One region of the Bradyrhizobium sp. CFUWI genome, then DNA from elsewhere that is predicted to be linked to it. Evidence: riboswitches for the same ligand, from Rfam matches in the RefSeq annotation. Region 1 holds a riboswitch; the other holds the start of a gene.
The links. Region 1 has a riboswitch for S-adenosylmethionine ahead of metX (homoserine O-acetyltransferase MetX). Riboswitches for the same ligand answer to the same signal wherever they lie in the genome.
Positions count from the first base shown of each region.

Region 2: linked by a shared signal. The riboswitch ahead of AC066S_RS09925 (O-succinylhomoserine sulfhydrylase) and the one ahead of metX (homoserine O-acetyltransferase MetX) in region 1 are both predicted to bind S-adenosylmethionine.

Region 1 covers NZ_JBWJZE010000001.1:254,499-266,336, reverse strand. The annotation lists gene AC066S_RS01270 (peptidoglycan DD-metalloendopeptidase family protein) at 1-297, shown strand, start outside; gene AC066S_RS01265 (hypothetical protein) at 449-2,068, shown strand; gene AC066S_RS01260 (hypothetical protein) at 2,152-2,418, shown strand; gene clpB (ATP-dependent chaperone ClpB) at 2,499-5,150, opposite strand; gene AC066S_RS01250 (MOSC domain-containing protein) at 5,389-6,177, shown strand; gene AC066S_RS01245 (NlpC/P60 family protein) at 6,307-6,966, opposite strand; gene AC066S_RS01240 (alpha/beta fold hydrolase) at 7,183-8,046, shown strand; gene metW (methionine biosynthesis protein MetW) at 8,163-8,825, opposite strand; gene metX (homoserine O-acetyltransferase MetX) at 8,828-10,033, opposite strand; SAM riboswitch at 10,125-10,204, opposite strand; gene AC066S_RS01225 (chorismate mutase) at 10,361-11,209, shown strand; gene hisC (histidinol-phosphate transaminase) at 11,246-11,838, shown strand, end outside.
Region 2 covers NZ_JBWJZE010000003.1:542,520-554,357, reverse strand. The annotation lists gene mgtE (magnesium transporter) at 1-1,385, shown strand, start outside; gene AC066S_RS09960 (helix-turn-helix domain-containing protein) at 1,584-1,901, shown strand; gene AC066S_RS09955 (aldo/keto reductase) at 2,061-2,879, shown strand; gene AC066S_RS09950 (hypothetical protein) at 2,929-3,816, shown strand; gene apaG (Co2+/Mg2+ efflux protein ApaG) at 4,913-5,305, opposite strand; gene AC066S_RS09940 (OpgC domain-containing protein) at 5,503-6,759, shown strand; gene AC066S_RS09935 (SGNH/GDSL hydrolase family protein) at 6,759-7,538, shown strand; gene AC066S_RS09930 (SGNH/GDSL hydrolase family protein) at 7,551-8,543, shown strand; gene AC066S_RS09925 (O-succinylhomoserine sulfhydrylase) at 8,683-9,870, opposite strand; SAM riboswitch at 9,945-10,024, opposite strand; gene AC066S_RS09920 (2'-deoxycytidine 5'-triphosphate deaminase) at 10,120-11,241, shown strand; gene AC066S_RS09915 (PAS domain S-box protein) at 11,502-11,838, shown strand, end outside.

The DNA of each region.
Region 1 (11,838 bases):
GCCTTCGCCAAGGGCATGGAGGCGGGCAAGAAGGTGCGTCAGGGCCAGGTAATCGGCTTCGTCGGTTCGACCGGCCAGTCGACCGGCCCGCATGTGCATTACGAGATCCTGGTCAACGGCCGCTTCGTCGACCCGATGCGCGTGAAGCTGCCGCGCGGCCGTTCGCTCGAGGGCCCGATGCTCGCAAGCTTCGAGAAGGAGCGCGACCGGCTCGAGGGCATGATGAGCGGCCGCGGCGGCGCCATCGCCCGCATGTCGGACGCCACCGGCGGCCCGCTGCAGGTCACCAACCGCTAGCCCCAACCGACCGTCATCGGCTGACGTCTCCAAACACGCCCCGAATTCGACGTTGATCGCGCACGGCCGCTTCGCGGCGTCACAACGCCAAGTTTCGTTTGCCAAAGCAGCGTGAGCGGCGAATACTTTCCAAAAAACGGGAGGTCTCGCCATGAACAACAGGCTCGCCTGCGCAGCCCTGGTCGCCGCGCTTTTCGCCACCACGAGCGCGTCGGCGGACAGTTGGGAGGTCACGAAGCTCGTTCCCGGCTCGGCATTCCATGGCGTGCACGGGCTCGGCGTCGACAAGGCCGGCCATCTGTTCGCCGGCAGCGTCGCCGGCGCGGCGCTCTACGAGGTCGATATCTCCGGCGGTAGCGCCAAGGTTGCAATCCCTTCGCCTGTGGGCATGGCCGACGACATCGCCTTCGCGCCTGACGGCACCATGGCCTGGACCGGATTCTTGACCGGCGATCTCTATGCCCGCAAGGGCGACGGCCCGATCAAGAAGCTGGCGAGCGGCCTTCCCGGCATCAACTCGCTCGCCTTCCGCAAGGACGGCCGGCTCTACGCCACCACCGTCTTCCTCGGCGACACGCTCTACGAGATCGACGTCGAGGGCTTGAAGCCGCCGCGCCAGATCATGGAGAAGATGGGCGGCCTCAACGGCTTCGAGTTTGGTCCCGACGACAAGCTCTACGGCCCGCTCTGGTTCAAGGGCCAGGTCGCCAAGGTCGACGTCGACAAGGCCGAGCTGACCGTCGTTGCCGAAGGCTTCAAGATCCCGGCCGCGGTGAACTTCGATTCCAAAGGCAATCTCTTTGTGATCGACACCGCACTCGGCCAGCTCGTCCGGGTCGATCCCAAATCCGGCAGCAAGACCATTGTCGCGCAATTGAAGACGTCGCTGGACAACCTCGCCATCGACGACAAGGACCGCATCTACGTCTCCAACATGGCCGACAACGGCATACAGGAGGTCGATCCCGCGACCGGCCAGGCCAGGCAGATCATCATCGGCAAGCTGGCGCTGCCCGGCGGCATCGGTGTCACCTCGGAGAACGGCAAGGATACGATCCACGTCGCCGACGTGTTCGCCTACCGCACGGTGAATGGGGCAACCGGCGAGGTCACCGAGAAGGCGCGCATGCACGCCGCCGGCACGACGCTCGAATATCCGATGAGCGCGACGGCGCAGGGCAACGATGTGGTGCTGTCGAGCTGGTTCACCGGCACCGTGCAGGTGATCGACGCCAAGACCGGCACCACGCGCGACATGCTGCACGGCTTCAAGGCGCCGCACGACGCGATCGTGCTCGCGGACGGCAGCATCTTGGTCGCCGAGCTCGGCACCAAGTCGCTGGTCAAGGTGAGCGGCGAGCACGGCAAGGACCGCACCACGCTGATCGGCGACCTCGAGGGCCCGGTCGGGCTCGTTCGCGGCAAGACCGACGAGGTCTACGTCACCGAGGCCTTTGCTGGCACAGTGTCCCGGATCGACGCCAACGGCGGGAAGACGGTGGTCGCGAAGGAGCTGAAAATGCCGGAAGGCATCGCGCGCCGTCCGGATGGCCAATTGATCGTGGCGGAAGTCGGGGCCAAGCGGCTGATCGAGATCGCGCCGGACAGCGGCAAGATCACCGAGATCGCGGCCAATCTCCCGATCGGCCTGCCGGGTGCGCCTGGCGGATTGCCGAGCAATATTCCGACGGGGGTTGCAGTCGGGGCGAGCGGGGTGATCTATTTCAGCTCGGACCTCGAGAATGCGATTTACAAGGCCGCCAAGAAGTAGGCCTGGGTTGCACGCGTTGGCCGGGAACCGGTGGGCCGGTTTCCGGTTGGACGCTGACGAAGCCGACAGCAGGAGGGCTGCCCATGACGCGCCTCTCACGCGACGATGTCGCCAAGGCGGTAGACGGCGCAGACGATGTCACCATTGCCCAGATTATCGGAACCGGCGCAACCGCCGAGGAGCTCGCAGAAGCCAGGGCCTGGCTCGCCAATGACGAGCCGATGATCAACGATTTGCGGCCGCTGGCGCAGGGGCGGGTGCGCGAGCTCGTGGATATTCTCTCCGATCTCGCTGAAGACGACGAGGAGCAAGGCCCTGTCGATCCCGGCTCCGCATCAGCACTCGGTTAACTGGCGGGCCGTCGGACAAGTCGAACGCCCCGGAGAGGTTGACCTCTCCGGAGCGCTTGGTTGCTTTCGAACGGCCGCGCTCAGTTCAGCTTGCGCTTCGCCACTGGCGCCTCGAACGGGGTGATCTCGGCAGTCTGCGGCGCCTTGCCGTTGAAGGTCAGCACGTTGCCTTCGGACGAGATCGCAACGCTGTCGCCGTCCTTGACGTCGCCCGCGAGGATCATCTCGGCGAGCGGGTCCTGGAGGTGGCGCTGGATCACGCGCTTCAGCGGACGTGCGCCGTAGGCGGGATCCCAGCCCTTGGCGGCGAGCCAGTCGCGGCCGGCCGCGTCGAGCGTCAGCACGATCTTGCGATCGGTCAGCAGCTTCTGCAGCCGCGCGAACTGGATCTCGACGATCCGGCCCATCTCGCTGCGCTGCAAGCGGTGGAACAGGATGATCTCGTCGACGCGGTTGAGGAATTCGGGGCGGAAATGTCCGCGCACCATTCCCATCACCTGCTCGCGCACGGCCGAGGTGTCCTCGCCCTCGGGCTGGTTCACCAGATACTCCGACCCGAGGTTCGAGGTCATGATGATCAGCGTGTTGCGGAAGTCGACGGTGCGGCCCTGGCCGTCGGTCAGGCGGCCGTCGTCGAGCACCTGCAACAGGACGTTGAAGACGTCGGGATGCGCCTTCTCGATCTCGTCGAACAGCACGACCTGGTAAGGCCGGCGCCGCACCGCCTCGGTGAGGGCGCCGCCCTCGTCATAGCCGACATAGCCCGGAGGCGCGCCGATCAGCCGCGAGACCGAGTGCTTCTCCATGTACTCGGACATGTCGAGGCGGACCATCGCGGTCTCGTCGTTGAACAGGTACTCGGCCAAGGCTTTCGTCAGCTCGGTCTTGCCGACGCCGGTGGGCCCCAGGAACATGAACGAGCCGGTGGGGCGGTTCGGGTCCTGCAGGCCGGCGCGCGAGCGGCGCACGGCGGTTGCGACCGCACGCACGGCCTCGGCCTGGCCGACGACACGCTTGCCGAGCTGCTCCTCCATCTTGAGGAGCTTCTCCTTCTCGCCTTCCAGCATCTTGTCGACGGGCACGCCGGTCCAGCGCGAGACCACCTGCGCGATGTGGTTGGCGGTGACCGCCTCCTCCACCATCTCGCCGGAGCTCTGCCTTGTGTCGTCCTTGGCCTCGATCTCGGCAAGCTGCTTCTCGAGCTGCGGGATCCGGCCATAGGCGAGCTCGCCGGCCTTCTGGAATTCGCCGCGCCGCTGTGCGTTGGCGAGTTCGACCCGCAAGCCGTCGAGCTCGGCCTTCAGCTTCTGGGCGTCGGAGAGCTTGTTCTTCTCCGCGCTCCAGCGCGCCGTCAGCGCGGCCGACTTCTCCTCGAGCTCGGCCAGATCCTTCTCCAACGTCTGGAGCCTGGACTTGGAGCCGGGATCGGTTTCCTTCTTCAGCGCTTCCTGCTCGATCTTGAGCCGGATGATCTCGCGGTCGAGCGAATCCAGCTCTTCCGGCTTGGAATCGACCTGCATCTTCAGCCGGGCCGCGGCCTCGTCCATCAGGTCGATCGCCTTGTCGGGCAGGAAGCGATCGGTGATGTAGCGGTTGGACAGGGTCGTCGCCGCCACCAGCGCGGAATCGGTGATCCGCACGCCATGGTGCTGCTCGTACTTGTCCTTCAAGCCGCGCAGGATCGAGATCGTGTCCTCGACCGAGGGCTCGCTGACGAAGATCGGCTGGAAGCGCCGCGCCAGCGCGGCATCCTTCTCGACGTGCTTCTGGTATTCGTCGAGCGTGGTCGCGCCGATGCAGTGCAGCTCGCCGCGCGCGAGCGCCGGCTTGAGCAGGTTGGAGGCGTCCATCGCTCCGTCGCCCTTGCCGGCGCCGATCAGCGTGTGCATTTCGTCGATGAACAGGATGAAGGTGCCCTCGCTCCCGGTCACCTCCTGGAGCACGGCCTTCAGCCGCTCCTCGAACTCACCGCGATACTTCGCCCCGGCAATCAGCGCGCCGAGATCGAGCGACAGCAACTTCTTGTCCTTCAGGCTCTCCGGCACGTCGCCATTGACGATGCGCAGCGCAAGGCCTTCGGCGATGGCGGTCTTGCCGACGCCGGGCTCACCGATCAGAACGGGATTGTTCTTGGTCCGGCGCGACAGCACCTGGATGGTCCGCCGGATTTCCTCGTCGCGGCCGATGACCGGATCGAGCTTGCCGTCGCGCGCCGCCTGGGTCAGGTCGCGGGCATATTTCTTCAGCGCATCATAAGCGTTCTCGGCGGTCGCGGAGTCCGCGGTGCGGCCCTTGCGCAGCGCCTCGATCGCCGCGTTGAGGTTTTGCGGGGTGACGCCGCCCTTGTTCAGGATCGTGCCGGCCTCGCTGGTCTTCTCCAGCGTGAGCCCGAGCAGCAGCCGCTCGACGGTGACGAAGCTGTCGCCGGCCTTCTCGCCGGCCTTCTCGGCGGCGTCGAAGGTGCGGGCGAGCTCGGGTGCGAGGTAAATCTGGCCGGCGCCAGCGCCGGAAACCTTCGGCACCTTGCCGAGGGCGTCCTCGGTCGCCTTCAGGATTGCACGGGAATTGCCGCCAGCGCGGTCGATCAGACCGGCAGCGAGCCCCTCACTGTCGTCCAAGAGGACTTTCAGCATGTGCAGGGTCGAAAACTGCTGGTGCCCCTCGCGCATCGCGAGCGACTGCGCGGACTGGATGAAGCCTCTGGAGCGTTCGGTATATTTCTCGATATTCATCTTTTCTGTCCCTCGGCCTGCCCTTGGGGCCCTCTCAGGCACCCCAATACGGCATCTTCATTGGGTTTCGGCTGACCGCATTGAGGATTCTCAAGCGGAAACGGCGGTCTTTTGCCGGCTTGGCGCCGGCCTGAGGCAGATGTGGGAAGCGGTCCGGCGGAACGAAAGAGGCGAGTTCACAATTTCGTGCGCTTCTCGGCTGCTTGGCGCGGACCGGTCGAATCCCCTAAGTAGCGGCATGACAGCCAGCCAGACCGCCGAGATCACCGGCCTCTACCGCTACCCGATCAAGGGCCTGACGCCGGAGCCCCTGCGCCGCGCCCCCTTGCGGGTGGGCCAGACCCTGCCCGCCGATCGCCGCTACGCCATCGAGAACGGCCCGAGCGGCTTCGATCCTGATGCGCCCGAATGGAAGCCGAAAATCCAGTTTCTGATGCTGGCGCGCAATGAGCGCCTGGCCGAGCTCGACAGCCATTTCGACGACGCCAGCAATGTCCTGACCATCCGCAGGGACGGTCAGGTCGTCGCCGGCGGGGACCTCGAGACCGCGGCCGGGCGGGCGGCCATCGAGCGCTATTTCGCGGAGAACTTTCAGCCGGAACTCAAGGGCCCGCCGAAGCTGCTGTCCGGCCGCGACCACAGCTTCTCCGACGTCGCCCGCAAGGTGGTCTCCATCATCAATCTCGGCAGCGTCCGCGCCATCGAGACCATGCTGGGCGGCACCGCCGTGCATCCGCTGCGCTTCCGCGCCAATCTCTACGTGAAAGGCTGGCCGGCCTGGTCGGAGCTCGATCTCGTCGGCCAGACGCTTGCGATCGGACAGGCGCGGCTGAAGGTGGTCAAGCGCATCGTCCGCTGCCCCGCCACCAATGTGGACCCGGTGACGGCCAAGCGCGATCTCGAGATCCCGCCGACGCTCTCGCGCCACCTCGGCCACATGGACTGCGGCATCTACGCCGAGGTGATCGAAGGTGGCGAGATCGGCGTGGGCGATGCGATCGCGGTGGAACAGCCGAAGCTGCTGTGAGCTTCGTAGGGTGGGTTAGCCGAAGGCGTAACCCACCATCGTCTGTCACCGCAGAAGCCGAAGAGGTGGGTTACGCCAGCGGACCGCGCTTCGCGCGCCCGCTAGCTAACCCACCCTACGCACTTCACCTCAGTTCGGCATCACATACGCATAGATCTTCCCGCGCGAGACCGGCGCCTCGCGGACGCGGTTGCCGTTGTTGCCGGAGATCATGATCGGATTGCCCTGCGCGTCGATGCCGGTGACGATGCCGACATGGCCGCCGCGGCGACCGCGCGACATCACCGCGATGGCGCCGACCTGCGGACCGGAGACGCGCGTGCCGTAACGCGCAAACGAGCTCGCCATATCCGACCCGGTGCCCTGATGACCGGTGTGCTGCAGCACCATGTTCATGAAGCGCGCGCACCACAGGCTGCCGCGCCCGGTCGGATTGCCGCCGATGTAGCGGCGCGCCTCCGAGACGAGGCCCGAACCCCCACCGAAGCCGCCGCTCGCGGCCATGGTGTTGGTAGCCATGCCGCCGCTATTGGCGTTCGGATCGTAGCTCGCCTGAGTGCCAGCGAATCCGCTCGCCTGCAACTGCGCAGCGCTGCGCTCGAAGCGCGAGCTGCGTGCGTGGTGGCGGTGATGATGATGTCTGGCGTGGTGCACGTAAGCGTGCCGCTCTGCGCTATGACGATGATGCGGCCGCGCTGAGGCCGGAGAAACGAACGCGGCAAAAGCCGCGGAGAAGATCGCCAGCGCAACAACACAACGCGACAGGCGAGACGCAAACAACTCAACCATTCTTCATCCTTCGTTGACACCCCACTTCCCGCCGGCCCGTGCAAGAGCCGACATCCGTCCGGCCGTTAAGCCGCCGGATGTGGCGAGAAAAAGACGCGGAAAGTCTGCGAATAGCTGCGATGATTTTGCGCCGACACTGGTCCGATGCCGCCGCATTGCGGACAACAGCATTAACTGCAATCCTGCGAAAGCGGCTTGAACAGAGGGAAAAGGTTAATGCCCCACGCCACGACCAGGGACGACGTCCGCATCTATTTCGAAGAGGCGGGTCGGGGAACGCCGATCATTTTTCTGCACGAGTTCGCGGCCGACTACACCAATTGGGAGCCGCAGATGCGTTACTTCTCGCGCGGCCACCGCTGCATCACCTATTCGGCGCGCGGCTACACGCCGTCGGACGTGCCCGAGGGCGAAGTCTACAGCTACACGCATTTCTACAGCGACGCGCTCGCGGTGCTTGATCATCTCGGAATCGAGCGCGCGCATCTCGTCGGCCTGTCGATGGGCGCCTACTCGTCGCTCCAGATCGGGTTGAACGCGCCGCAGCGCGCGCTGTCGATGACGCTGGCCGGCGTCGGCTCGGGTTCGGAGATCGAGAATCTGGAGGCCTGGCGCCAGCAGTGCCGCGCCAATGCCGAGCAGTTCGAGACGCTGGGCTCCGCCGAGGTCGCAAAGGTCACGCGCGAGGCGCCGAGCCGGATTCCCTTCCTGGTGAAGGATCCGCGCGGCCACGCCGATTTCTACGCCGCGCTGGCGCGTCACGACGCCAAGGGTTCGGCGCGCACGATGCGCGGCTTCCAGGGCGGCCGTCCGTCGATTTACACGATGGCGGATGCGATCGCGAAGGTGGCAACGCCCGCGCTGATAATCTGTGGCGACGAGGACGATCTCTGCGTCGGGCCGAGCCTGTTCCTGAAGAAGCACCTGCCGGCCGCGGGCCTCGCGATGTTTCCGAAATCCGGCCACGTGCTCAATCTCGAAGAGCCGGCGCTGTTCAACGAGAGCGTGGGGCGGTTCGTCACGCTGGTGGAAGCGGGGCGCTGGCCGGCGCGCGATCCGCGCTCGCTGGCCCAACACTAGCTGTCATTCCGGGATGCGCCGAAGGCGTAGGCCCGGAATCCATCGGGCCGCAAACGCTGTGGCACGATGGATTCCGGGCTCGATGCTTCGCATCGCCCCAGAATGACGGAGAGAGACTACTTCCCCCCGCCCCTGCTGAGCAGAAACACCGCCTGCTCGCCGAACATGTTCCACACCCACCAGGGTAGGTTCAGCGGCACCGGGCGGCCGTAGAGATCGAGCGCCACCGAGCGCTCCATCTTGACGTTGATCTCGTCGCAGAGCTGCACGAAATCCTTGATGGTGCAGAAATGGATGTTGGCGGTGTCGTACCAGGTCGCCGGCAGGTTCTCGGTGCGCGGCATGTGGCCGCCGATCAGGAGCTGAAGCCGCATCTTCCAGAAGCCGAAATTCGGGAACGAGACGATGGCTCTTCGGCCGATGCGCAGCAGATTTTCCAGCACCACCCGCGGCTGCCGCGTCGCCTGCAGCGTCTGCGACAGGATCACGTAGTCGAAGGCATCGTCGGGATAATTGACGAGGTCGGTGTCGGCGTCGCCCTGCACCACCGCAAGGCCCTTGGCGACGCAGCGGTTGACGCCCTCGCGCGACAGCTCGATGCCGCGGCCGTCGATGCCGCGGGTCTCCAGGAGCTGAAGCAGGTCGCCCTCGCCGCAGCCGACGTCGAGCACTTTCGAGCCCGGCTTGACCATCTCGGCGACCAGGAGGTGATCGGCGCGAAACTGGCCGGACTGACCCGCCGCAATGCCGCCGAGCGGCAGCACTTCCTGTACAGACATCGCTAGCCGTCCTTCTTGCCGGTGAGCCCGCGCGCCTTGCCTGCCGATTGCAGGAAGGCGCGGGAGATGTCGAAGAATTCGGGCACGTCGAGCAGGAAGGCGTCGTGACCGCGATCGGTCTCGATCTCGGCGAACGACACGCGCGCGCTCGAGGCGTTCAGCGCATGCACCAGCGCGCGCGATTCCGAGGTCGGAAACAGCCAGTCGCTGGTGAAGGAGACGACGCAGAAGCGGGTCGCAATTCCCGCGAACGCCTTTGCGAGCACGCCGCCATGGTCGGCGGCGATGTCGAAATAGTCCATCGCGCGCGTCAGATAGAGATAGGAATTGGCATCGAAACGCTCGACGAAGGACGAGCCCTGGTAGCGCAGATAGGACTCGACCTGGAAGTCGGCGTCGAACGAGAAGGTCGGCAACTCGCGGTCCTGCATGCGTCGGCCGAACTTGCGATGCAGCGCCGCGTCGGAGAGATAGGTGATGTGCGCCGCCATGCGCGCCACCGCGAGCCCGCGATGCGGATGGATGCCGCGATCGGCATAGCCGCCGCCGTGCCAATCGGGATCGGCCATCACGGCCTGACGGCCGAGCTCGTGGAAGGCGATGTTCTGCGCCGAGTGCCTCGTCGCGCAGGCGATCGCCAGCGCGGAGAACACGCGCCCAGGATAGGCCGCGGTCCATTGCAGCACCTGCATGCCGCCCATCGAGCCGCCGACCACCGCAAACAGCGTGTCGATGCCGAGCCGGTCGATCAGCATGGCCTGCGCGCGCACCATGTCCGGAATCGTGATGACGGGAAATTCGAGCCCCCAGACCTTGCCGGTGGCGGGATTGATCGACGCCGGCCCAGTCGAGCCCATGCAGCCGCCGATCACGTTGGAGCAGATGATGAAGTAGTGCTTGGGATCGATCGGACGGCCTGGGCCGACCAGGGTTTCCCACCAGCCGGGCTTGCCGGTGACGGGATGGACATTGGCGACATGCTGATCGCCGGTCAGGGCATGGCAGATCAGGACCGCGTTGGAGCGATCGGCGTTGAGCTCGCCATAGGTCTGGTAGGCGATCTGGAACGGGCTGAGATCGACACCGCAATCGAGCCGCAGCGGCTGCTCGGCACCGAAATGCGCAACCTGCGAGCTCGGATGATCCACCTCGTGCGACCGCTCGTCGGCGCTGATCGCAGGACTCGGTATCGACTTGACGCCACCCATCTGACCATCGACCTCGTTTGCGATCAAACGCTTGATCGCCACTTGCATCAGGCCATGAAAAACCCGGCCTGAACGATAGGTTCGGCCGGGATCGGAAGCGTCCCCGGCCTGTTTAGCGAGTTTTTTAACGTGGCTGCAAGCCGGCCGGCTCAAATGACCACGGAACGGGCAAAAGCTACCGTCTTGGGCGGTTTTCGTCAAGTCGCGGCCCGGATCGGCTCAATTCGCCTCTGCCGCGTCGCCTGGAAAGGACGTCATTTCTCTTTGCTTTCGCCGCCCCGACTGCCTAATCAGAACATCCCCATTCGGAACGATCGACCGCCAGATATGTCCCAACGTCCGCCCGCGCCGCCATCATTGCAGGAACTGCGCAAGGAGATCGACGCGATCGACGAGAGCATGCATCGCCTGTTGATGCAGCGCGGCGACATCATCGACCGCCTGATCCAGGTGAAGCAGACCCAGGAGGTCGGCTCGGCATTCCGCCCGGCGCGCGAGGCCGCCATGATGCGTGACCTCGTGCGGCGCCATCGCGGCATCCTGCCGCTCGACACGGTCGAGAGCATCTGGCGCGTCATCATCTCGACCTTCACCTATGTGCAGGCGCCGTTCTCGGTGCATGCCGACATCTCGGCGAGCGAGCCGGCGATGCGCGATTCCGTGCGCTTCCATTTCGGCTTCACGGTGCCTTACGTCGCGCATTTCAGCGCGCAGGCCGCGGTCGAGGCGGTGGCGAGATCCAAGGGCGATCTGGCGCTGGTCTCGGCGACGTCGAGCCGCACGCCGTGGTGGCTAGAGCTGGAAGCCGACGGCGCGCCGAAGATCATCGCGCGGATGCCCTTCGTCGAGCGCGCCGACCATCCGGCTGCACTGCCGGTGTTCGCGGTCTCGCGCGTCGCCGACAGCGCCCTGGACACGGAGGTCGAGACCTTCAGCGTCCGCGTGTCGGGGTGGAACGCGGAGGTCGCGCGCGCCCTGTCGCCGCTCGCCGAGATCGTCGCGGTGCCCGACACCGCCTTCGACGGCGCGGCGCTGCTGGTCTCGGTCACGAGCGCGACCAGCATCGATAAAATCAGGGCTGCCCTGATCGAGGCGGGGGCCTCGGTGCGCTCTGTGGCCCTCGTCGGCAGCCACGCAACGCGCTATACGGTGCCCCCGACCGGGGCGAAATCGTAAACCACGCGCCACGCCCTGCCATTTTCGGAGTTCAAGATGTCCCGCCCCGTGCCGAATCCCGGCATTCTCGATATTGCGCCCTACACGCCCGGCAAGAGCCCGGTCGCCGAACCGGGCCGCAAGGTGTTCAAGCTCTCGGCCAACGAGACGCCGTTCGGCCCCTCGCCCAAGGCGATCGAGGCGTTCAAGCGCGTGGCGGACCACCTGGAAGACTACCCGGAAGGCACCTCGCGCGTGCTGCGCGAGGCGATCGGCCGCTCCTTCGGGCTCGACCCCAACCGCATCATCTGCGGCGCCGGCTCGGACGAGATCCTCAATCTGCTCGCCCACACCTATCTCAGCCACGGCGACGAGGCGATCTCCACCACGCACGGTTTCCTGGTCTACCCGATCGCGACCATGGCGGTCGGCGCCAAGAACGTCATCGCGCAGGAGAAGGATCTCACCTGCGACGTCGATGCCATCCTCAAGGCGGTGACGCCGAAGACCAAGCTGGTCTGGCTGGCCAACCCCAACAATCCGACCGGGACCTATGTGCCGTTCGACGAGGTCAAGCGGCTGCGCGCCGGCCTGCCCTCGCACGTGCTGCTGGTGCTGGATGCAGCCTATTGCGACTACGTTTCTCGTAA
Region 2 (11,838 bases), on a different contig from region 1:
ATTCGGTACTCGACCACGTGCCGATGCGCAATGAAGACGGCGATATCAGGCACGAATTCGTCGAAGAAATTGCCCGGGCGATCGAGGCCGGCGACAGCGCATCGCTGCGCGCCTGCGTCGCCGAGTTGCACGAGGCCGATCTCGGCGATCTGATCGGCGCGCTGGAGCCCGACGACCGTGTCCGCCTGGTCGAGCTCACCGGGCGCGATTTCGACTTCTCCGCGTTGAACGAGGTCGACGAGGCCGTCCGCGAGGAGATCCTGGACGAGCTGCCGCCGGAGACGGTTGCCGAGGGCGTCCGCGAGCTCGAATCCGACGACGCGGTCGAGCTTCTGGAAGCTCTCGATGCCGAGGAACAGGAGGAGATCCTCGAGAAGCTGCCGCTCAAGGAGCGCGTCGCGCTCGAGCGCAGCCTGCTGTATCCGGAGAATTCCGCCGGCCGCCGCATGCAGACCGAGTTCATCGCGGTGCCCCAGGATTTCACCGTGGGCCAGGCGATCGACTACATGCGCGAGACGCCGGACCTGCCCGACCGCTTCTACGAGATCTATGTCGTCGACAAGGACCAGCATTGGCAGGGCGCGGTGCCGCTCGACGTGCTGTTGCGCGCGCGCCGGCCGGTGGCGCTGACCGAGCTGACCGACGAGGACCGCCGCCGCGTCTCCGTCCTGGAGGATCAGGAGGAGGTGGCGCGCATGTTCGGCAAGTACAATCTCGTTGCCGCGCCCGTGCTCGACACCCAGGACCGCCTGGTCGGCGTCATCACCGTCGACGACGTCGTCGACGTCATCGAGGAGGAGGCGGACGAGGACCTCAAGGCGCTCGGCGGCGTCACCAGCGACGAAGAGCTGTCGGACACCTTCCTGACCATCGCGCGCGGCCGCTTCAACTGGCTGCTGGTCAATCTCGCCACCGCCTTCCTCGCATCCTCCGTGCTCGGCCTGTTCGAGGGGCAGCTCGAGAAGATGGTCGCGCTCGCCGTGCTGGCGCCGATCGTGGCGAGCCAGGGCGGCAATGCGGCGACCCAGACCATGACGGTGGCGGTGCGGGCGCTGGCGACGCGCGAGCTCGGCGCCTCCAATGCCTGGCGGGTGGTGATGCGCGAGGCCCTGGTCGGCCTCGTCAACGGGCTCGCCTTCGCGGTGATCACGGGGATTGCGGCGGTGGCCTGGTTCAAGATTCCGGGCCTTGGCATCGTCATTGGCCTCGCGATCATCTGCAACCTCGTCGCCGGCGCGCTCGGCGGCATCCTGATCCCGATGGCGCTCGAACGCGTCAGGGTCGATCCGGCGGTGGCGTCGGGAACGTTCGTCACCACCGTCACCGACGTCGTCGGCTTCTTCTCCTTCCTCGGCATTGCGACGCTGTGGTTCGGGTTGAGGTAGGTCTCACCCGCCGTCATTCCGGGGCGCGCCACTTGGCGCGAGCCCGGAATCCATTTGTCGACATTCTCCGGTGCACGATGGATTCTCAGGTGCGCAATTGCGCACCATAGCTCGCGCTTCGCGCGCCCCGGAATGACAGCAACCCATCTTTAATCCGAACTTAAGCGACCTGCCGCATCATCGCACGCGCTTGGGGGACTGGACATGCGGTTGCGGCTGAAGGCGGACGGACGGGTCGTTGAGTTGCGGGACGGACAGGAATTTCCGGTCCAGCCGTCTGCGGTCGAGCCCACGGCCACAATCGCGCCGGCGGACACCTCTTCGCTCGCGGTGCGCGATTTGCGCCGCCGCGCCTGCCTGACCCAGATGGAGTTCGCCGCCAAGCTCGGCGTTCCAGTCGAGACCATCCGCAACTGGGAGCAGGGCAAGCGGGCTCCGCGGGGGCCGGCCCGCGCGCTGCTCGCGGTGATCGCGCACGCCCCGGAAACGGTGTTCCAGGCGCTTGCCAAAGCCTGACGTGGCGGCGTGACGGGCCGACCAGCCCTGACGCAACCTCCCGTTAGTCTTGCGCCAAATATCCCGCCGAACTGCCACGGCCTCCGTTGGCAGTGTCCTGGGCCGGGTCCATAATGCCGTCTGATGGCGTTTGGGGCTGCCGCAACGGAAGGAGTCCTCATGCTGTTCGTCGAGGCCAATGGCGCAAAGATCCCGGCAATCGGGCTCGGGACCTGGGAGCTGAGCGGAAGGCTTGCCGCGCGCGTGGTCGAGCAGGCGCTGCGGTTCGGCTATCGCCACATCGACACCGCGCAGGTCTATGACAATGAACGGGAGGTCGGCGACGGCTTGCGCGCCTCGGGCGTGCGGCGCGACGACGTCTTCCTCACCACCAAGGTCTGGACCAACCATTTCGCGCCTCACGATCTCGAGCGCTCGGTCAAGGAGAGCCTGGCGCGCTTGCGGCTTCCCTCCGTCGACCTGTTGCTGCTGCACTGGCCCAATTCGCACGTGCCGCTGGCGGAGACGCTTGGCGCGCTCTCGCATGCGAAGACGATGGGCCTGACCCGCCACATCGGCGTCTCCAATTTCACGGTGGCGCTGATCGAGCAGGCGGTGGCGGCCTCGCCGGAGCCGCTCGTCTGCAACCAGGTCGAATACCATCCCTATCTCGACCAGGCGAAGGTGAGGGCGGCCTGCGACCAGCATGGCCTTGCCCTCGTCGCCTACAGCCCGATCGCCAAGGGGCGCATCAAGACCGACCAGACGCTGGCCGAGATCGGGCGCGCCCATCACAAGACACCGGCGCAGGTCTGCCTGCGCTGGCTGGTGCAACAGAATGTTGCTGCGATCCCGCGCACCTCGCGCATCGAGCGCCTGTCCGAAAACATCGAGATCTTCGATTTCGAGCTGTCGGACGACGAGATGAGCCGGATCGCCGCGCTCGCCAATCCGAAGGGCCGCCTGACCGACTTTGGCTTCGCCCCGAAATGGGATTGAGGGGAGACCGCGGTATGCTAACAGCAGGGCGGCAATCCAAGATCTGGCGATGGAACTGCGGACAATCATACGGACGGACGTTGCGGCGTCGGCGATCGCCCATCTGACGCTGGTGGCGCTGATCATCCTGATCAGCGAAGTCCATCCGTTCCACGCGACGCCGCCCGAGACCGTCACGGTCGACATCGTCACGCCCGAGGAGGTGAAGCAGGAGGAGGCCAAAGCGGAGGAGAAGATCAAGGAGGAGGTCAAAGACAAGACCCCGGAGCCGCTCGCCGATCTGAAGCTGCCGAAGCTGGATTTCACCGACAAGGCGCCCGCGGCGTCGAAGCCTGCGACCCCGCAGCCGGCCGCATCGCCAACGCCCGAACCGCAACGGCCGGCGCAGCAGCAACAGCCTTCGCCGAAGCCGCGCGAAGCTAACGCACAGCCACAGGCCCCGGCGATGCCGCCGCCGCCCCAAACCCCGCCACAGCAACAGGCCGCGCCGCCGCCGGCCTATCAGGCCCCGCAGCCTGACGTCACCGTCAAGTACGGCGTCATGCTGGGGCTGCCGCCTGAATTGCCGCTGCCGCTGCCGAAAGGCGGCGCCAAGGACGATGGCGGCGACGCCACGGACTCGATCGCAGCCAAGCTGCCGGCCGAGATCATCGCCGCGCTTCGCAGCCATTTGCGCAGCTGTGCCAAATTGCCGGCCGGACTTGCGCCCACCGACAACGTTCACATCAAGCTGCGCGCCGTGTTCGCGACCGACGGCACGCTGGCGCGCGAGCCGATCCTGCTCGAAGCCCCGCCGTCCACGAAAGGGGTCGCCCTCGTGAAATCGGCAACGAGCGCGCTTCAGAACTGTCAACCTTACAAGATGCTGCCCGCCGATTTGTACGAGGAATGGAAGGTGCTCGACCTGCCGTTCAGCCCGCGCGATTTGGGAAGCTAGCCCGTAGCGTAGCCCGGGTGAGCGCAGCGATACCCGGGACGTCACTGGCAAGGTCCCGGATGTCGCTGCGCTCATCCGGGCTACGGCACCCCTTGCTGTGTCGCCCTCTGTCAATCCCAGCTTGCGAAAATATTCCACTTTACCGAAATTCGGTTTTAGCGTATGCGTCGCCCATCCCGGCTCATCCAGGAGGGGCGATCTCGAGGTCGTCTTGTTCGCGAGCCGGGCTTGCGGTGGACGCGGCAGCGTCGGCACGAGATGGTGCGGGCAGGGCGGGTAGTCCCTGTGAGCCCGTGGCCGCGTGCAGACGAACGGCGCTGTTAGGTTTCGTCTCGCCTGTAAGTTTCCGGCTCCGTCGACAGGGCTGGGAAGACTGCGGCGACATGGCGGGCCGTGCGTACGGCAAAACCGTGTGGTCCTGGCCGTCGTTGCTACGGTCAAGCTTCCGCGAAGGTGCGAGCGAGCCCAACCGGGCAGACTGCATCATGCAATTCGCGGGGGCGAGGGAGGCCAGAAGGAAAGTTCGGCTCCCGGGAGAGCACGGCATAAGCCGTCCGACCACCGCGCAGGGAAGGCCGAGTGATTGGCCACACCTGTATGCTGCTGTGCGGTTCTTCCTGCGTGTGCATTTTCGCGCAGCGGACCGCGGGTGCGAGCTGGCACCCGGCCTTCCCTGCGCCCTCTTGGTTTGAGAGGGGCGAAGACGTAAGCAAAGCTCGGGCGAATTAAGCCGCGAGAATGCGAAGGCGTGTCCGCCTTCTAAAGGTCGACAATGCGAACTCAACTCTCTCACCCGTCACCCTGAGGTGCGCGCTCTGCGGCGCATCGCGCCGTAGAGCAAGCCTCGAAGGGCGACGGCCCGGCTGCATCCGGGCCGCTCATCCTTCGAGGCTCCCCATGGGACGCGTTGCGTCCCATGCCTCGCACCTCAGGATGACGGATTGAGCAGTTGCAGTAGGATGGGTAGAGCGAAGCGAAACCCATCACGCTTCCGCGAGGATGGGAGACGATGGGTTTCGCTTTGCTCTACCCATCCTACTTGCTGCGCAGCAACGCTTGCGCGTTGCAGCTTGTCCGGGACACGACAGCGAGGTCCCTAATTCAACACCCGCTTGCTGTCCGGGCTGTCCAGCGAGAACGCCGGCACGTCGATCTCGAAGCGCTCGCCGCTTTCGCTGACCATCTGGTAGCGGCCGGTCATGAAGCCGGAGGCGGTCGAGAGCGGGACGCCGGAGGTGTATTCGAAGCGCTCGCCGGGGGCCAGGATCGGCTGCTCGCCGACCACGCCCTCGCCCTTCACCTCCTGCTGGCGGCCGGAGGCGTCGGTAATGATCCAGTGCCGCGTCTTGAGCTGCACGGTCTCCTCGCCCGAATTGGTGATGACGATGGTGTAGGACCAGAAATAGCGCGAGCGGTCGGCCGACGACTGCTCCGGAACAAAGTTCGGCTCGACGGTTACTTCGATCTGGCGGGTCACGGCGCGGTACATGGTTGCTATAATAGCCAAATCCGTCCCGGGAACCAAACGCCACAGACGGCTTTGGCGACATCGTCCCGCCAGAATTCGAAGGGAAGGACACCCCAGAGGGAGATTCCCTTGAATGATCCGGGCCGCTTTGCGAGACGACGGCGGGACCCTTACATTCTCTCAACGTCGCGTTTTGCGGAAGGGTTTCTAGGCCCCGGATGACCATTGCCGACCAAGTGACGGGATCGACGATCGCGGGGACCGCGGAGGCCAGACCCGCAGGGACCAAGGCGCGCGCGCGGGCGCCGGCCATCACGCTGCCCGCCATCGGCGAGCGCGAGCTTCGGCTCGACCTGTTCCGCGGGCTCGCGCTGTGGCTGATCTTCATCGACCATCTGCCGTCCAGCCTGTTGACCTGGTTCACGATCCGCAATTACGGCTTCAGCGACGCCACCGAGATCTTCATCTTCATCTCCGGCTACACCGCCGCCTTCGTCTACGGCAGGGCGATGCTGGAGAGCGGCGTCGTCATCGCCACCGCGCGCATCCTGCGCCGGGTCTGGCAGATCTACGTCGCCCACGTCTTCCTGTTCACGATCTTCCTCGCCGAAATCTCCTACGTCGCGACCAGCTTCGAGAACCCGCTCTACACCGAAGAGATGGGCATCATGGATTTCCTCAAGCAGCCCGACGTCACCATCGTGCAGGCGCTGCTACTCCGCTTCCGACCCGTCAACATGGACGTGCTGCCGCTCTACATCGTGCTGATGCTGGCGCTGCCCTTGATCCTGTGGTCGATGAAATGGCGGCCCGACGTCACGCTCGGCCTCTCGGTCGTGCTCTACGCGGTGACCTGGGAATATGATCTCTATCTGTCGGCCTATCCGAACGGCTTCTGGGCCTTCAATCCCTTCGCCTGGCAATTGCTGTTCGTGTTCGGTGCATGGTGCGCGCTCGGAGGTGCGCGGCGGATGTCGCGCATCCTGGCTTCGCCGGTGACGATGTGGATCTCGATCGCCTATCTCGTCGCGGCGTTCTACGTGACGCTGACCTGGTACGTGCCGCAGCTCTCCCAGTTCATGCCGAAGCGAATCGAGCAGTGGATGTATCCGATCGACAAGACCGATCTGGACGTGCTCCGCTTCACGCATTTCCTGGCGCTGGCGGCGCTCACCGTGCGCTTCCTGCCCCGGGATTGGCCGGGCTTGAAATCCCGCTGGCTGCGACCATTGATTCTATGTGGGCAGCATTCCCTCGAGATCTTCTGCCTCGGCGTCTTCCTGGCCTTTGCCGGCCATTTCATCCTCGCCGAAGTCTCCGGCGGCGCGGCCATGCATGCCTTGATTAGTCTGTCCGGAGTGCTGATCATGTGGGGGGTGGCCTGGGTGATTTCGTGGTACAAGCGCGTGGCTGACAAGAGCGGTGCGAAGACCAAAAACGCCGTCGGCAATGCCGATCTGGCGGGAGGGGGCTGATGAAGGCGAAGGTTCTCCTGAGCCTGATCCTGCTATGCGGTAGCCTCGCCGCGCCTGTGGCGCGCGCGGGCGATGCTGCGCCTGCCGCCTCCAATGCGCCCGCAGCCTGCGAACTGCCGTCCTATCTGCTCACCAGCGAAAGCCGGCTGCCAAAGGTCGCCGACGTGCTCAAGGCCGGCAAGCCACTCGACATCCTGGTCATCGGCAGCCGCTCGACCACGATTCCGTCCTCGGAGAGCAGCTCCTATCCGGCGCGAATGGAGGCGATCCTCAAGGAGAAGCTGCCGGCGTCCGAGGTGGTGCACGTCTCCGTAGAAATACAGAGCAAGAAGACGGCAGAGGAGACCGCGTCCACTTTCGTTAAGCTGATGGAAGCAAAAACGCCTAATTTGGTGATCTGGCAGACCGGGACCGTGGATGCTATCCGATCCATCGATCCCGACGAATTTCGTAGCGCGGTGACCGAGGGGGTTGTTGCACTGCAAAAGGCAGGGGCCGACGTCGTCTTGATGAACTTGCAATACAGCCCGCGTACGGAGACCATGATCTCGGCGCCACCTTATCTCGACAACATGCGGGTGGTGGCGCAGGAGCACGACATCCCGCTGTTCGATCGCTTCGCGATCATGCGGCAGTGGAATGACCAGGGTCAGTTCGACCTGTTCAGCCCGTCCCGCGGGCCCGAGCTGGCGAAGCAGGTCCATGACTGCCTTGGCCGGGCGTTGGCACAGTTCGTGTTTGATGCAGCCCGTCTGGAGCCGGCCCAGCAGCAAAATTGAGGTCTAGCGTTAATGAGTTCTCTCCGCCCTTTTTGCCCGACGGCATGGCTGGCCGCGCCTGCAGCCGCAGCGCTGTTGTTGCTGATGCCCGCCTCGCCATCGCATGCCCAGACGGCAGCCGCACAGGCGACACCCGCCCCCGCGCAGTCGGCTGATCCCGCTCCCGCTTCCCCCTCCCAGACCACCGTCGCCGCGACCTCGCCCGAGCAGCGCGGCATCACGGCGCGCGCCATCGACAAGGTGAAGCAGGCCGCCAAATCCGCCAGCGACATCTTCAACCGTGTGCCCTGCCAGTCGCCGAAGGACGGTTCGAAGGCGATGGGCTCGCTGCCGCACGTTGCTGGCAAGCTCGTCGCGGGGCTGCCCGTCGTCATCGTCGCGTTCGGCTCGTCGTCGACTCAAGGGTTCGGCGCGAGCTCGCCCGAGTTCAATTACCCCAATCGTCTCGCCGCGCAGCTGCGCCGGCACTATCCGACCGCCGACATCAGCGTCATCAATGCCGGTGTCGGCGGCGAGGACGCGCCCGAGATGATGAAGCGCCTTCAGACGCAGGTGATCGACATGCATCCGGATCTCGTGATCTGGCAGGTCGGCACCAACGCCGTGTTGCGCAATCTCGATCCCGCCGAAACCGCCAAGATGGTGGAGGACGGCATCAGCCGCATCCAGGCCGCGGGCGGTACCGACATCGTGCTGGTCGATCCGCAATATTCGCCGGCCGTCAACCAGCGCGCCGAGAGCGCCGGCAAGATGGTGAAGCTGCTCGGCAAGGTCGCCGAGCTCCGCCACGTCGGAATCTTCCCGCGCTTCGAGGTGATGCGCGACTGGCACGAGAAGCAGGCCATTCCGGTCGAAGGCTTCGTGATCGCCGACGGCCTGCACATGAACGATTGGGGCTATGCCTGCTTCGCCCAGCTGCTCGGCGACGACATCATCCGCTCGGTCGGCCAGATCAGGCTCGGCGTCAACGTGCCGGTGGACGTGCGGACGTATCGGCCGATGTGACGAGGTGCCGTAGGGTGAGTTAGGCGAAGCCGTAACCCACCATGCATCAACGAGTGCCGAACGAAGTTGGTGGATTACGCCGTGCGAACTGCGCTTCGCGCAGTCGCAGGGCTAATCCACCCTACGAGACCTTCGCCGCCTACGCCTTCTCCAGCGCCGCCGTCAGATCCTCGATCAGATCATCGGCATGCTCGAGCCCCGCCGAGAAGCGAATGAAGCCTTCGCCGATGCCGAGGGCGGCGCGGTCTTCCGGCTTCAGGCGCTGATGCGTCGTGGTGGCCGGGTGCGTGACGAGGCTCTTGGCGTCGCCGAGATTGTTCGAGATCCTCGCAAGCTTGAGCGCGTTGAGCACGCGGAACGCGGCCGCCTTGCCGCCCTTGACCTCAAAGCCGACCAGCGTCGAGCCGCCGCGCATCTGCTTTTTCACCAGTGCCGCCTGCGGATGATCGGCGCGGCCGGGATAGACCAGCCGCGAAATCTTCGGGTGGCTCGCCAGCACCTCGGCGATGCGCCCCGCGGTCTCGGTCTGCGCGCGCACCCGCACGCCCAGCGTCTCCAGGCCCTTGAGCAGGACCCAGGCGTTGAACGGCGAGATCGACGGGCCGGTCTGGCGCATGAAATTGTGGATGTGCTCGGCGATGAAGGCTTCCGAGGACAGGATGATGCCGCCGAGGCAACGGCCCTGGCCGTCGATATGCTTGGTCGCGGAATAGACCACGACGTCGGCGCCGAGCGCCAGCGGGCTCTGCCAGATCGGGGTTGCGAACACGTTGTCGACGACGAGCCGCGCGCCGCCCTTGTGCGCGATCTCGGCGATCGAGGGAATGTCGAGCACGTCCAGCGTCGGGTTGGTCGGGCTCTCCAGGAAGAACGTCTTGGTGTTGGGCCGGAGCGCGCGCTGCCATTGGTCGAGGTCGAGCCCGTCGACCAGCGTGGTCTCGATGCCGTAGCGCGGCAACAGGTCCTGGATGACGTAGAGGCACGAGCCGAACAGCGCGCGGGAGGCGACGACGTGATCGCCGGCCTTGAGCGGCGCCAGGATCGCGGTCGTCACCGCGGCCATGCCTGTCGCCGCCGAGCGGGCGGCCTCGGCGCCCTCGAGCTCGATCATGCGGCGCTCGAACATCGCGATGGTGGGATTGGAATAGCGCGAATAGATGAAGCCGGGGTCCTCGCCCTTGAACCGCGCCTCGCATTGCTCGGCGGTGTCGTAGACATAGCCCTGGGTCAGGAACAGCGCCTCCGACGTCTCGCCAAATTGCGAGCGCAGGGTGCCGGAATGAACCAGGCGGGTTTCGGGGCGGTAAGCAGCAGGCGACTTCGACATAGGACCCTCCGACATGACCGTGAATGCGAAAACGGTCACAAAAATACCGGCCTGGATATCTCCACGGGCCGGGATCACAGAGGTCCCCGGCCTGTTTAGCGACTTATTTAACGTGGCTGCAAGCCGGCCGGCTCAAATCACCACGGGATAAGTGATGCTCATATTCGGCAATGCCCTTTCCGTCAAGGCGTCCATCGGATAGCCGTAAAAGACCTGTATTTCCGGCATGTCCGGATGCATTTGACCCTGATGAGGACCCCCCGGTTGACGTTCACGGTCGCGCCCGACGCCAATGGTATCCTGCCCGACCGCATGATCGCGGCGATGGCGGAGGCAGGCCTCATCCTGCCCGCCTATGACTTCGTCGAGAGCCAGATCCAGCCGGCGAGCCTCGATCTGCGTCTCGGCGACATCGCCTATCGCGTCCGCGCCAGCTTCCTGCCCGGTCCCGGCGCCACTGTCGCCGAGCGCATCGACGAGTTGAAGCTGCACGAGTTCAGCCTCGCCGACGGCGCGGTGCTGGAGACCAACTGCGTCTACATCGTGCCGCTGCTGGAAAGCCTCGCGCTGCCGCCGGAGATCGTCGCGGCCGCGAACCCCAAGAGCTCCACCGGCCGGCTCGACGTCTTCACCCGCGTGATCGCCGACGGCACCCGCCGCTTCGACATGATCGGCGCCGGCTATCACGGTCCGCTCTATGCCGAGATCAGCCCGAAGACGTTCCCGGTGCTGGTGCGCGAGGGCTCGCGCCTCAGCCAGGTGCGCTTCCGCACCGGCGATGCCATCCTCAACGCCGACGAGCTCGACGGCTTGCATGCCGCCGAGCGCCTCGTCGACATCGACGATGCCGATCTGTCGGGCGGCGTTGCCGTCTCCGTCGACCTGTCCGGCGAGAAAGCGAGCGGCTTCGTCGGCTATCGCGCCAAGCGGCATACCGGCGTGGTCGACGTCGACCGCCGCTCCGGCTACGCGGTGGAAGATTTCTGGGAGCCGATGTCGGCCCGTCCCGACGGCAGCCTGATCCTCGATCCCGGCGAGTTCTACATCCTCGCCTCCAAGGAAGCCGTGCAGGTGCCGCCCGACTACGCCGCGGAGATGGTGCCGTTCGATCCCCTGGTCGGCGAATTCCGGGTGCATTACGCCGGATTCTTCGATCCCGGCTTCGGCTATGCCGGCGCCGGCGGATTGGGCTCGCGCGCCGTGCTGGAGGTGCGCTCGCGCGAAGTGCCGTTCATCCTCGAGCACGGCCAGATCGTCGGCCGTCTCGTCTACGAGAAGATGCTGGCCCGCCCCGACGCGATGTACGGCCAGCGCATCGGCTCGAACTATCAGGCGCAGGGCCTCAAGCTGAGCAAGCATTTTCGGGTGTAGCCGCACACTCTACTGTCATGCCCCGGCTTGCCGCCTTCGCTGAAGCTTCGGCGCGCCGAGCAACTCCGTGGGCCTCGGCGTAGCCTTGGCGGAGCCGGGACCGGGGCATCCAGTACGCCGCGGCCTATCGGCTCAATCACTGCGGCCTCTGGAATACTGGATCGCCCGCCCCAGTGCGCAAGTGCGCACAAGGCGGGCGATGACACCGAATGTGTGTCGGAGTGCCAGACAAGCTCGCGGACTATGGCGAAGGAAATGACATGAGCAATCCATCCGAACTCGACGCAAGGATCGCCGAAAACGTCGCGGATGCGCTGATCTATTCGGATCGCTCGGGCACGATCATGCGCTGGAACGGTGCCGCGACGGCGCTGTTCGGCTTCTCCGCTGCGGAAGCGCTCGGCCAGAATCTCGATCTGATCATTCCCGAGCATCTGCGCGCCGCGCACTGGAAGGGGTTTGAGGCCGCGCTCGCCAGCGGCAGCATGAAGCTTGCGGGCAGGCCAACGCTGACCCGCGCGCTGCACAAGAGCGGACGCAAGCTCTACATCGAGATGACGTTCGCCCTGGTGCGGGATTCCGGCGGCAACGTCCTCG